Regions from separate parts of the Ligilactobacillus ruminis ATCC 27782 genome, predicted to be linked through region 1. Evidence: predicted binding sites of a transcription regulator. Region 1 holds the regulator's gene; each other region holds the start of a gene.
The links. The regulator CtsR, encoded in region 1, represses protease genes until heat stress. The targets are predictions, from matches to a motif close to TTGGTCAAAAAAGGTCAAANA.

Region 1 (4,567 bases):
CTTTTAATCAGAGGGTCGACAGTTCGAGCCTGTCACGACTCATAGTCGGTTTTGCGGGTGTGGCGGAATTGGCAGACGCGCTAGATTTAGGTTCTAGTGTCTTTTGACGTGGGGGTTCAAGTCCCTTCACCCGCACCATTTTATTTATTATGCCGACTTAGCTCAGCTGGCAGAGCATCTGATTTGTAATCAGAGGGTCGGAGGTTCGAATCCTCTAGTCGGCACCAGAATGCGGAAGTAGTTCAGTGGTAGAACATCACCTTGCCATGGTGGGGGTCGCGGGTTCGAATCCCGTCTTCCGCTTATGCCAGTTCATCAAAGAATATGCCGGGGTGGCGGAATTGGCAGACGCACAGGACTTAAAATCCTGCGGTAAGTGATTACCGTACCGGTTCGATCCCGGTCCTCGGCATTATATAATTTAATATATTGATATGCACCCATAGCGCAACTGGATAGAGTGTCTGACTACGAATCAGAAGGTTGTAGGTTCGACTCCTACTGGGTGCATTTTTTAGTGGTCATAATTTGATTGACCGGTTATCGGGAAATAGCTCAGTTTGGTAGAGCACCTGGTTTGGGACCAGGGGGTCGCAGGTTCGAATCCTGTTTTCCCGATTTAAATAGATCGTGGCTGGATTTATGCCGACCTTTTTTTGTAATCGATCATTAAACTGATTGATTGCGAGTGTTCTATTTTTTTAATATTTTGCGATAAATATAGTGCAAAATCAGTTTTAAAATACTATAATAGATTATGGTTACCGGGAAATAGCTCAGCTTGGTAGAGCACCACGTTCGGGACGTGGGGGTCGCAGGTTCAAATCCTGTTTTCCCGATTTGAGTAAAACGGTTTGCAACAACGATTGTTGCGATAGTGTCCAGGATGCAAAGATTATATAAATCGCATCCTGGATTTTTAATTATAAGCTTGTTTGATTCACCAGCATACCCATGGTTCAGACAAAGAAATTTTTTTGTTTCTTAATTTTGTAGAAGCCCTGTATTTTTCAATAGTTGAGATTGATTGCTGCTCGTCTCGCATTATAAATCATGGTGCAAAAATGGTCCGAAAAGACTATAATTAATTGTAGTTATCACAGGTTGAAAAATGCCTGCAATTGCGAGATCAAAACGTGTTTTCATGCGACTAACGAGGGATATTGATTGCAAAATGACACCTGACGCGTCTATAATAATAGTCAAACATAGTCAAAACGCGAAGAAAGGTGGTAGAATATGCAGAATCGGAATATTTCTGATATAATTGAGCAATATTTGAAAAGCATCTTAAAAGAGTCGCCTTCAATTGAAATTAAGCGTTCGGAAATAGCTCAGCAATTTGACTGCGTTCCGTCACAAATCAACTATGTAATCAAAACGCGTTTTACGGTTCAAAATGGTTATTTGGTTGAAAGCAAGCGCGGAGGCGGAGGATACATCAGGATTGAGAAAGTTGATTTGGTCGATGATGCGGAATATTTAAATGAATTAATCGAATATACCGGAGAATCGATAACGGAAACGGATGCTTTCAAGGTGGTTCAAGCTCTGTATGAGAATCATTTTTTGAACAGAAGAGAAGCAAATCTTATTTTAAGCACGTTTAATCGCAATGTTTTGGCCTTCAGCGACCATGAGATCGAGGATATCGTGCGCGCACGTATTTTAAAGAGCGTTATCAACAGGCTGAAGTGTGCTGACTGACAATACTAAAGAAGGAAGGTAATTCCATGGACGATTTATATACTGACAGCGCAAAACGCGTAATGGCGATTGCGCAGGAACAGGCAAATTATTTCAGACATCAGGCAATCGGGACCGAACACTTGCTCTTGGCATTGACGATCGAAGACAAAGGCGTGGCAGGTCAGGTCTTAAAACAAGCGATGGTGACGCCAGGCGATGTTCGTCGAGAAATCGAACGCTTAGCCGGGTACGGCAATTTGCTGCGTCAGTCGCCAAGCAACTATTTGCCGTATTCTCCAAAGGCCAAGTCCGTTTTGGACGAAACCAGGAAACAGGCATTTTTGACTGGGGCCGTCAGAATCGGGACCGAACATTTTCTGTTAGCATTGTTGAGCGATGAGGACATCCTTTCGTCTCGAATTTTAACCAGTCTGCATGTGGATTGCAAAAAACTTCGACAAATTCTTTTGCGCAAGCTCGGCATCAGTCAAAGTCAATTGCGTCGCGTGACAAAAAAAGCTGAGGAACAGCAAGGAAAATCAAAAACGCCGACCTTGGACGAGCTTGGTCGCGACATGACCGAGATGGCTGCTGAAAATATGATTGATCCCGTAATCGGACGCGAAAAAGAAGTCAATCGGATTATCCAGATTTTGAGTCGCAGGACAAAAAACAATCCGGTTCTTTTAGGCGAACCCGGCGTTGGCAAAACGGCGGTTGTTGAGGGCTTGGCACAAGCCATCGTCGAAGGTTGCGTTCCCGAAAACTTGCTTAATGATCGTTTGATGATGCTTGATATGGGATCGCTTGTTGCCGGCACTAAATATCGCGGCGAATTCGAAGATCGCTTGAAAAAGATTCTCGAAGAAGTTTACAACGATGGAAACGTCATTTTATTTATTGATGAGATGCACACGCTCATTGGTGCGGGTGGTGCTGAGGGAGCAATCGACGCATCCAATATTTTAAAGCCTGCGCTTGCAAGAGGAGAAGTGCAGGTCATCGGAGCGACGACGCTTGATGAATATCAAAAGTATGTTGAATCAGATCCTGCCTTGGAACGGCGTTTTGCGACCGTTGTCGTTGAAGAACCGAGCCAAGAGGCGGCATTGGAAATTTTGAAAGGAGTTCGTCCGCGCTACGAAGAACACCATAAGGTAAAAATTTCGGATGAGGCCTTGGAAGAAGCCGTACACTTAAGCAGTCGCTATATTACGAAACGCTTTTTGCCCGATAAGGCAATTGATTTGATGGATGAGGCGGCAGCACGTTTGCGAATCGTTAAAGCAGGAAAAAACGTCAAGCTGCTGGATTTGAACAAAGAATTGTCCGAAATCGCCAAGAAACAAGAGCAGGCATTGCTTGACGAAAAATTTGAAGAGGCGGCAAAATTGCGCAACCAGGCGTTGAAGACAAAAGAAAAGATTGCCAAAATCGAAGAAGCCAAGCGCAAAAAAGACGAAAAGAAGGAGTACGCCGGAATTGTTTCAGCAGAAGACGTTGCGACGGTCGTTTCCGAGTGGACGGGAGTGCCCGTTACGCAGCTGACAAAAACAGAAAGCGAACGTTTGATCAATTTGGAAAAAATTCTGCATAAGCGCGTTGTCGGTCAAGATGAAGCTATCAAGGCCGTGTCGAAAGCAATCAGACGTGCAAGAAGCGGTTTGTCTGATCCGACTCGCCCAATCGGGTCATTCATGTTTCTTGGACCAACAGGCGTCGGAAAGACCGAGCTTGCCAAGGCTTTGGCAGAAGCAATGTTTGGTTCGGAAGACGCCATGATCAGAATCGATATGAGCGAATATATGGAGAAATATTCAACCAGTCGTTTGATCGGGGCTCCTCCGGGATACGTCGGGTACGATGAAGGCGGACAGCTGACGGAAAAGGTCCGCAACAAGCCTTATTCGGTCGTTTTGCTTGATGAAGTCGAAAAAGCCCATCCGGATGTTTTCAACATCTTGCTTCAAGTGTTGGATGACGGCTATTTGACGGATTCAAAAGGACGAAAGGTCAATTTCAGGAACACGATCATTATTATGACGTCTAACCTTGGCGCAACGGCATTACGTGACGAAAAATCGGTCGGATTCGGTGCAACCGATCTCTCAAATGATTATGAGGCAATGTCTTCCAAAATCAGAGAATCGCTGAAGAAGCATTTCAGGCCTGAATTCTTAAACAGAATTGACGAAATCGTCATCTTCCATTCACTCGAAAAAGATGAGCTGCACCAAATCGTCAAGTTGATGGCAAAAAACGTCATTAAACGAATTGATGAGCAAAAGGTCAAGCTCAAGGTTACTCCTGCGGCAATCGAAGTCGTCGCAAAAGCCGGCTTTGATCCCGAATATGGTGCTCGACCGATCAGACGGGCGTTGCAGACCGAAGTTGAGGATCTTTTGAGTGACGCATTGCTTCAAGGAAAGATTCAGATCGGAGACACGGTCACGATTGGTGCCAAAAAGGGCAAAATTACTTTGACGGTCAATACGCCTAAAGAAGACAGCGAAAAAAAAGCAGCCGTTAAAAAACAGACTGCCAAATAGCAAGTCGCAGTGCTGCTCAACTTATTTATCCAAGATCTCACTCAAATTTACGGACAAATCGTCAATTTTCATCAATGTGTCCGTAAACGGCAGAGCTTTTGCCAAATGCAGCGTCTGACAAATCAGCGCGTCAAGCTCACAGTCGAATTTACAGCCAAACTATTTTGGGTTATTTCCATCATAGCAAGCGTCATGCATTCGAAAAACCGGATCAGATTTGCAAATGATTGCAAATCTGATCCGGTTTTTCAATTTGAGACAGAGTTTTTTCTCAGCCCTTTTTTGACAAATCGACGGTGTTTTCAAAAAATTGTGGAAATCGCCCGAAT
Region 2 (4,567 bases), 810 kb from region 1:
CGGAGAATCGGGCAAAACGGACACCTGCATGGAGCTGATCGAATCGGCTCTTTCCGGGGGACACAGAATTATTGTTTTCTCGCAATTTGTTTCGATGCTTTCGATTCTTGAAAAGAAACTCAAACAAAGAAAGATTGAGTTCTATAAGATTGTCGGTGAAACACCTAAGGAAGAGCGATTCAAGATGGTCGAGGAGTTTAACCAAAACGACGTGCCGATTTTTTTGATTTCGCTGAAAGCAGGAGGAACGGGACTAAATCTTGTCGGGGCCGACGTCATCATTCACTATGACCCGTGGTGGAATGAGGCGGCGCAAAATCAGGCTACGGACAGGGCGCATCGAATTGGTCAGACAAAAAACGTCTTGGTTTATAAGCTGATCGTCAAAGATACGATTGAAGAAAAAATTCTTAAAATGCAAGAGCAAAAATCAAAGCTTGCAGATGACATCTTGTCCGGCAAGGGCATGCAGAGCGGGATTATTGATAAAGATGATCTGATGAATCTGTTGTGAAACTAAAAAAGGCTTTGAAAAAACTCTGTCTCAAATTGAAAAACCGGATGATTTGCAATTAATTGCAAATCTTATCCGGTTTTTTTGCGTATGTATGACAATCGCCTTCCAAGACGGAAATAGCTGAAAAGCGACTGTCGGCAAATTTGAATGCGATTTAGCGTGCTGATTTAGCGAGCACTGCATTTGGCAAAATCACTGCCGGTCACGGACACATTGAGTAAAATGCAGGATTTGGCCGTAAAATTTGAATGAAATTTTGAATAAACTGGTTGATCAGCACCGTTTTAAAAACGATAGCGCGTGAAAAATTGAAGAAAATCCGGACAAAGTCAGTCGCTTATCGATCGTCTTAGTTCGGCTTTTCGTTTAATTCAAGAAAGAAAAGAGACTTTTTTCCCAGCCTCTTTTGGTTACAAGCAAACGGCAATGGCCTAAGCAATTTTATTGACAAAAATTAAGCGTCAAATTATGATATAGATAACAAATTTCAATGGAAGGAAAGAATACGATGATAAAACGTTCAACGTGCAGAAATTGTTATTTAAATAAAGGCGGAATCATTTGTCAGATAAAGGTCTGTTGCAGAAATCATCCTGCAGAAGAAACTTTTAAATGACCCGTGTTTCCGTTTTGCATTGCGGAAAGCACGGGTCTTTTTTTAATCATATAAGGGGTTTTTACTATGAATGATAAGAAAAAAAAACTATTTGCGGCATCAATAATGCTATTGATCGGGGCGGGACTTGCCGGATGTGCAAAATCAAGCGATGATGCGAGTCAAAAGCAGGTTTTGAAGCTTTCTGCAAGCGCTCCGCTTGATACGATCGATATTTCAAAAGCAACCGGATACGGACAAACAGGCAATATCTTTGAAAGTTTTTACCGTTTGGGAAAGGACGGGAAAGCAACTCCGGGATTGGCGAAATCCGGCAAAGTTTCAAAGGACGGACTGACATGGACTTTTAAACTCAGGAATGCCAAATGGAGCAATGGTGACAAGATTACGGCTGACGATTTCGTCTATTCTTGGAGGAGGTCGATCGATCCGAAAACCGAATCTCCGTACGCATATTTGTTTTCAGGCGTCAAAAATGCTGATGAAATTGCGGCCGGAAAGTTGAGCACCGACAAGCTCGGCATCAAAGCGCTTGACAAAAATACCGTTCAGGTTGAGCTTGACAAGCCGATTGCCTATTTCAAAGTTCTGCTCGCTTATCCGCTTTTTGGACCGCAAAATCAAAAGTTCATTGAAAAATACGGCAAAAAATATGCAACGCGTTCAAAATATATGGTATATTCCGGTCCCTTCAAAATGACGGACTGGAACGGAACTTCCGACAAGTGGAATTTTGTCAAAAATGATCAATATTGGGACAGGGGTTCGGTCAAACTCAAAAAGATAACCTATAAGGTCGTCGGAAACACAAATACGGGCTATCAGCTTTATTCGCAAGATAAGTTAGATATGACGCCGCTTTCGAACCAGCAAGTCAAAAGTTTGAAGAATAATCCGGAATTTAAGCAATATCCTTATTCATACGTTTCATATCTTTCATATAACTTTCAAGCCAAAGATCCAACGGTCAAAAAGGCGCTTAATAACAGGAACGTTCGTTTGGGACTCTCGCTTGCGCTTGATCGAAAAGTTTTGATCAATAAAGTTTTCGGCGATGGTTCCAGCCTTCCGACGGGGTTTGTTGCAAGAGATCTGGCGCATGATCCCAAAAACGGGGATGATTTTGCAAAAGAGCAGGCAGTTTCCGGCACCGTAAGCCACAATGAGGAAAAAGCCAGAAAATATTTTGAAAAAGGCATGAAAGAAATCGGTGCAAGCAAGCTGACGATGACGATTTTGGCCGCAAACGACAATGCCAATAGCGGTCCGTTGACTCAGTACCTGCAGTCTCAATATACGAAGGTGCTTCCGGGAATCAAAATCAATTTGGCCTCAATTCCTGGAAAAAGTGCTTTGGACAGAGCCCAAAGAGGCGATTATGATATTTACGTTTCTGGTTGGGGCGGAGACTTCAATGATCCGATTACGTTCTTGCAGATTCCTCTGACTGGTACTTCATACAATTATGGCAAGTATTCGAATCCGCAATATGATGCTTTGATTAAAAAAGCAGAGGGTGAAGATGCAAATAACGAAGAAAAGCGTTGGCAGGATCTGGTGTCAGCAGCCAGAATTTTCAATGCCGATCAGGGGGTGACGCCAATTTACCAACAGACGACGGCATATATGCAAAAAAAGAGCGTCAAAGGCATCATTCACAATACGGCCGGAACCCAGTGGAATTACAAGTACGCATATATCAAATAAGTTTTTCACGAGGCTTTGAAAAAACTATGCTTCAAATTGAAAAACCGGATGATTTGCAATTAATTGCAAATCTTATCCGGTTTTTTCGTATGCATTACAATTTTCTTTCTATGATGGAAATAAGCCAGAAAGTCTGATTTTATTTTCATGTATCAAAACGTCCCAAATAGGCCATTGTATGTAACCGAGGATTGCCATTTACGGGCAAATCTTAAAAAACGGCATTTTGCCCGTAAGCCATCTTGACGTATTGATTGAGCAGGCGATGCACAGTGCTGCATTTGACAAAAAATTCAGAGCGTTGATACTTCAGCATCTGCGCAATTTTTAAGGAAAGGTTAAAGTTTGACCTTTTTTGACCAATTTGAAACAAAAGTACCCCCATTTTGGATGAAACGTTGTAAAATTGATTTGTAAGAAAATTTGATCGGAGGGCTTTTTATGAGTGAAGAACCAAAATTTACTTCAGCGGTGCAAGACGCGCTTGCCGAGGCACAAAAAATTGCGGTTGCAAGGCATCATCAAGCAATCGAAATTCCGCATCTATTCAAATTTTTAGTTCAACCTGGCGAACTTGCAGCCGATATCTACAAAAAGGCTGGTATTGACATAGTTTCGTTTGAAAAGAAAATGGACGATGAACTTGACAGAATCGCTGTCGTCGAAGGAACGAATGCATATGGTCAAAGTCTTTCGCAGAATATGTACAAATTGATGCAGGATGCGGAGATGATTCGAGCCGAATTTTCGGATGAGTATGTTGCAATCGACACGTTGCTCCTTGCTTTGATGAAACAAAAGTATAATCCGTTGAGCGAATATCTGACCGCTCATGGTGCAGATGAGAAAAAACTGAAGAAAGTCGTTGAAGAAATGCGTGGTGGTGAAAAAGTGACGTCAAAAAATCAAGAAGAACAATACAAGGCGCTTGAAAAATACGGCGTTGACCTTGTCAAAAAGGTTCGTTCCGGCAAACAGGATCCGATTATCGGGCGCGATGAAGAAATTCGCGACGTGATCAGAATCTTGTCGCGCAAAACGAAGAATAATCCTGTTTTGATCGGTGAACCCGGTGTCGGCAAAACCGCCATTGTTGAAGGTCTTGCACAAAGGATCGTGAAAAAAGACGTTCCGGACAACCTGAAAGACAAGACGATTTTTTCGCTTGACATGGGCTCTTTGATTGCAGGGGCCAAGTACCGCGGCGAATTTGAAGAACGATTGAAGGCAGTCTTAAAAGAAGTAACCAAAAGCGAAGGTCGAATCATCTTGTTCATCGATGAGATTCACAACATCGTTGGTGCCGGAAAAACTGAAGGAAGCATGGATGCCGGCAACCTGCTGAAACCGATGCTTGCGCGAGGAGAACTGCATTTGATCGGAGCAACCACGCTTGACGAATACCGTGAGTACATGGAAAAAGACAAGGCTTTGGAAAGACGTTTCCAAAAAGTTCTGGTTAAAGAACCGGACGTTGAAGACACGATCACGATTTTGCGCGGGTTGAAGGAACGCTATGAGATTCACCATGGCGTAAGGATTCACGACAATGCCCTCGTGGCTGCGGCTACTCTTTCAAATCGTTACGTTACCGACCGTTTTCTTCCTGACAAGGCAATTGATCTGATCGATGAGGCATGCGCCGAAATCAGAGTCGAAATGAACTCGATGCCGACTGAACTTGATCAGGTCACGCGTCAGCTGATGAGACAAGAAGTCGAAGAAGC
Region 3 (4,567 bases), 470 kb from region 1:
CTTTGGAATCAAGTTTCTTAATCAAACTGCGCGTCTTCAAAATTGAAGTTGCGCTCATTGAGAATTCATCCAAGCCTAAACCAAGCAACAATGGAACAGCGATTTGATCTCCGGCCATTTCACCGCACATACCTGTCCATTTGCCTTCTTTATGAGAAGCATCAATAATGTTCTTAATCAAGCGCAAAATTGACGGGTTGTATGGTTGATAGAGATAAGAAACTCGTTCGTTACCACGATCAGCTGCCATTGAATATTGGATCAAGTCATTCGTTCCAATACTGAAGAAATCAGCGTACTTAGCCAATTTGTCCGCAATCATTGCAGCTGCAGGAATTTCCATCATCATCCCAACTTGGATGTCATCAGAAACTTCCACTCCGGAAGCAACAAGGTTTGCCTTTTCTTCTTCAAAAATTGCCTTGGCATCCTTGAATTCTTGTACGGTTGCAATCATTGGGAACATGATTGCCAAACGTCCGTACTTGGATGCACGAAGCAATGCACGAAGCTGAGTACGGAAAATATCCTGACGGTTAAGACAGATACGAATAGCACGATAGCCCAAGAACGGATTTTGTTCTTCAGGAAGCGGAAGATAAGGAAGCTCTTTATCACCACCGATATCCATCGTACGAACAACGACTTGCTTGCCGCTCATGCCTTCAAGAGCTGCCTTGTAAGCCTCGTATTGTTCATCTTCTGTAGGAAGCTCATTTGAATTCATATAAAGGAATTCCGAACGGAACAAACCAACAGCTTCAGCGCCATTATCGTTTGCACCCAAAACGTCATCAGGTGTACCGATGTTTGCGCCAAGCAAAACTTCCTTGCCATCTGCAGAAACAGACTTGGCATCCTTAAGACGAGCCCACTCTTCCTTTTGTGCGGCAAACTCAGCTGCCTTTTGCTTATAATCAGCAAGTTCGGCATCCGTTGGATCAACCAACGCATCACCATTGATACCATCGATGATGACCATTTCGCCTTCCTGAATGTCAGTCGTCGCAGATCCTGAACCAACCACGGCAGGAATTTCAAGCGTACGCGACATGATTGCCGAGTGAGAAGTACGTCCACCGATATCAGTAATGAACCCTTTGACATAGTTACGATCAAGCTGAGCCGTATCGGAAGGCGTCAAATCATGAGCAACGATTACGACTTCTTCTTGAATAAGCGCAGGATTGGGTAAAGTAACGCCAAGCAAATGACTCATAATGCGCTTTGTGACGTCACGAATGTCGCCTGCGCGCTCTTGCATGTAAGCATTGTCGGTCATAGCTTCGAACATTTCGATAAACATGTCGGTTACGCTCTTTAAAGCTGCTTCGGCATTAACTTTGTCATTCTTGATCTTATCTTTGATCTGACCAAGCAACTCAGGATCGGCCAAAATCATCAAATGGGCCTCAAAAACTTTTGCTTCTTCTTCGCCAAGGTTTTCCGTTGCTTTCTGCTTGATAAGTTCAAGTTCACTCTTAGATGCTTCAACCGCATCGTCTAAACGCTTAATTTCAGCTTCAGGATCGTCAATGCTTGTTTCAGAAAATGATAAATCGGGTTGTACAAGCATATAAGCCTTAGCAGCTGCAATCCCATCACTAGCTGCAATCCCTTTTAACATTTTCGTCATTATTCAGCAAGTCCTTCCTTAGACATTGTATCAGCAATAGCAGCAATTGCCTCTGCTTCGTCACCGCCTTCTGCAGAAATCGTGATGTCAGCGTTTTGACCAACGCCTAATGACATAACACCCATAATTGACTTCAAGTTAACTGACTTGCCTTGATATTCCAAAGTAATGTCAGAGTTGAACTTGCTTGCAGCTTGCACCAAAAGCGTAGCTGGGCGTGCGTGAATACCTGTTTCTGCGATTACGTGAAAATCTTTCTTTTCCATTGTGGATCATGCTCCTTTGAATTATAAAATGAAGGTCGGGCCATACGTCTTGTGAAAACGAATGAAAAACAATGTTGTCGTTCATAATACCGTTTTCATTAATGCTAATAAAAAGCCAACAAGAACATACTGCCCCTACATGCTACATGATATCATGTTTTTAAAAGTTAGACAAGTTTTTGTTGGTATCATTAAGACTAATTTATTTTTTTAACCAATTCTCAGAATTCATCACCTTTGTCATAGTGATAAATCGCTCCCCCACCCCGCTTGGCCTTGCCAATTACTTTTTTTCTGAAGTTCGATTCCATAAAAACTTTTTGAAAATCCATAAACTCTTCCTTTGTAACTTCAAACGTTTCAATTTTGCCATCATGCAAGTCGCTCAAAAGCTTTTCATAATCTCTGACCATGAAGATCCTCCGTTCATGTTGATTTCAACATATTATAACATATTCGAATCATTTTGCTTGCGATTTAAAATTACCATAGTATAATTGGAAATATAAAAAAAGGTCAAAGTTGGTCAAAACACTTTGTATTATTATGAAAGGTCGTGAAACATTTGCTATGTCAAAACTGTCGTAAGAATCCAGCAACAATTCATTTAACAACAAGCATCAACGGTCATCAAATAGCAATTGACCTTTGTTCTGAATGTTATGGCGAATTTCGCGAACGCTCGACCAGATCGCAAAACCAGCCATTGCAAGATCCGTTTGGTTTCAACTCGCTTGACGATCTCTTTAAAGCAATATCGCAAAGAAATCAGCCAAGTCAAAATCAACGGCAGTCTGCGCCTCAAAACGTATCCGGAGGAAACGGCAACACAATTCTCGGCAAATTCGGTTTAGATTTGACTGAAGAAGCCAGAAACGGACGCATCGATCCCGTCATCGGCCGCGACAAGGAAATATCCCGCGTCATCGAAATTTTAAATCGCCGTACCAAAAACAATCCCGTTCTGATTGGCGAAGCAGGCGTCGGCAAAACAGCGGTTGTCGAAGGGTTGGCTCAAAAAATCGTTGATGGTGACGTACCTCAAAAATTGCTCGACAAGCGCGTTATTCGCCTTGACGTTGTTTCGCTTGTTCAGGGAACAGGATATCGCGGTCAATTTGAAGAACGAATGCAGCAGTTGATGAGCGAACTCAAACGTGATCAAAATACGATTCTTTTTATCGATGAGATTCACGAAATCGTTGGTGCAGGCGACAATGAAGGTCGCATGGATGCGGGAAACGTTTTAAAGCCTGCGCTTGCTCGCGGTGAACTTCAACTCGTCGGCGCAACGACGCTGAACGAATACCGCACAATCGAAAAAGACGCTGCTTTAGCCAGAAGACTTCAGCCGGTGCGCGTTGACGAACCATCAACTGCTGAGGCCATCGAAATTCTCAAGGGAATCAAACCTAAATACGAGGCTTATCACCATGTAAAATACACTGAAGAAGCGATTAACGCTGCCGTTTTGTTGTCATCGCGATATATTCAGGATCGTTTCTTGCCCGATAAGGCCATCGATTTATTGGATGAGGCTGGCTCAAAAAAGAATTTGACGATCCATGCAGCTGATCCAAAAGTTCTTGATGACAAGATTTCACACGCCGAAGCCAACAAACAGGCGGCTCTTAAAGAGGAAGACTATGAAAAAGCCGCCTATTACAGAGATCAGGTCAACAAATTCACGGAAATGAAACAAAATTCCGTTTCTGACGAAAATGCTCCGATCGTCTCCGATAAGGACATGGAAGCAATCGTTGAGGAAATGACTCAAATTCCTGTCGGCGAATTGAAAGAAAAAGAGCAAAATCAATTGCGCAACCTTGCCGATTCCTTGAAAAAACACGTTATCGGTCAAGATGAGGCGGTAACCAAAACGGCCCGCGCCATCAGAAGAAATCGCGTCGGTTTCAATAAGTCGAATCGCCCAATCGGAAGTTTCTTGTTTGTCGGACCAACAGGCGTTGGCAAGACCGAAACAGCCAAACAGCTGGCGGAGGAGCTTTTCGGATCCAAAGATTCCATGATCCGTTTCGACATGAGCGAATACATGGAAAAATTCTCAGTTTCAAAACTTATCGGATCTCCTCCAGGGTACGTCGGGTATGAGGAAGCCGGTCAATTGACCGAACAGGTACGCCGTCATCCGTATAGCTTGATTCTATTGGATGAAATCGAAAAAGCTCATCCCGACGTCATGCATATGTTCCTGCAAATCCTTGATGATGGACGTCTGACTGATTCCAAGGGTCAGACAGTCAGCTTCAATGATACGATCATCATTATGACAAGCAATGCCGGAAGCGGAGATTCCGTTATCAATGTTGGTTTTGGCGCCGAAGCAAATGGTACGACCAACTCAATTTTGGACAAACTGAGTCGCTATTTCAAACCTGAATTCTTAAATCGTTTCGATGATATCATCGAATTCAACGCCCTTTCCAAGGAGGATCTTGGAAAAATCGTTGACTTGATGCTTCAAGACGTAAATAAGATGCTGCAAGAAAAGCAAATGTCATTATCCGTAACGCGTCCAGTATGCGACAAGCTCGTTGAGCTGGGTTATGATAAAAAGATGGGTGCAAGACCATTGCGCAGAACGATTCAAGAGCAGATTGAGGACAAGGTTACTGACTTTTACCTTGAGCATCCGTCCGTTAAA

Region 2: the regulator CtsR is predicted to act here: its motif matches at 3,183-3,203, upstream of clpB (ATP-dependent chaperone ClpB).
Region 3: the regulator CtsR is predicted to act here: its motif matches at 2,415-2,435, upstream of LRC_RS03705 (ATP-dependent Clp protease ATP-binding subunit).

The regions. Positions count from the first base shown of each region.
Region 1 covers NC_015975.1:279,519-284,085, forward strand. The annotation lists tRNA gene LRC_RS01340 (tRNA-Lys) at 1-42, shown strand, start outside; tRNA gene LRC_RS01345 (tRNA-Leu) at 54-138, shown strand; tRNA gene LRC_RS01350 (tRNA-Thr) at 152-227, shown strand; tRNA gene LRC_RS01355 (tRNA-Gly) at 232-303, shown strand; tRNA gene LRC_RS01360 (tRNA-Leu) at 327-412, shown strand; tRNA gene LRC_RS01365 (tRNA-Arg) at 437-510, shown strand; tRNA gene LRC_RS01370 (tRNA-Pro) at 545-618, shown strand; tRNA gene LRC_RS01375 (tRNA-Pro) at 766-839, shown strand; gene LRC_RS01380 (CtsR family transcriptional regulator) at 1,240-1,707, shown strand; gene LRC_RS01385 (ATP-dependent Clp protease ATP-binding subunit) at 1,734-4,238, shown strand.
Region 2 covers NC_015975.1:1,090,158-1,094,724, reverse strand. The annotation lists gene LRC_RS05500 (DEAD/DEAH box helicase) at 1-514, shown strand, start outside; gene LRC_RS05495 (peptide ABC transporter substrate-binding protein) at 1,200-2,840, shown strand; gene clpB (ATP-dependent chaperone ClpB) at 3,282-4,567, shown strand, end outside.
Region 3 covers NC_015975.1:746,916-751,482, reverse strand. The annotation lists gene ptsP (phosphoenolpyruvate--protein phosphotransferase) at 1-1,636, opposite strand, end outside; gene LRC_RS03715 (phosphocarrier protein HPr) at 1,636-1,902, opposite strand; gene LRC_RS03710 (hypothetical protein) at 2,124-2,315, opposite strand; gene LRC_RS03705 (ATP-dependent Clp protease ATP-binding subunit) at 2,468-4,567, shown strand, end outside.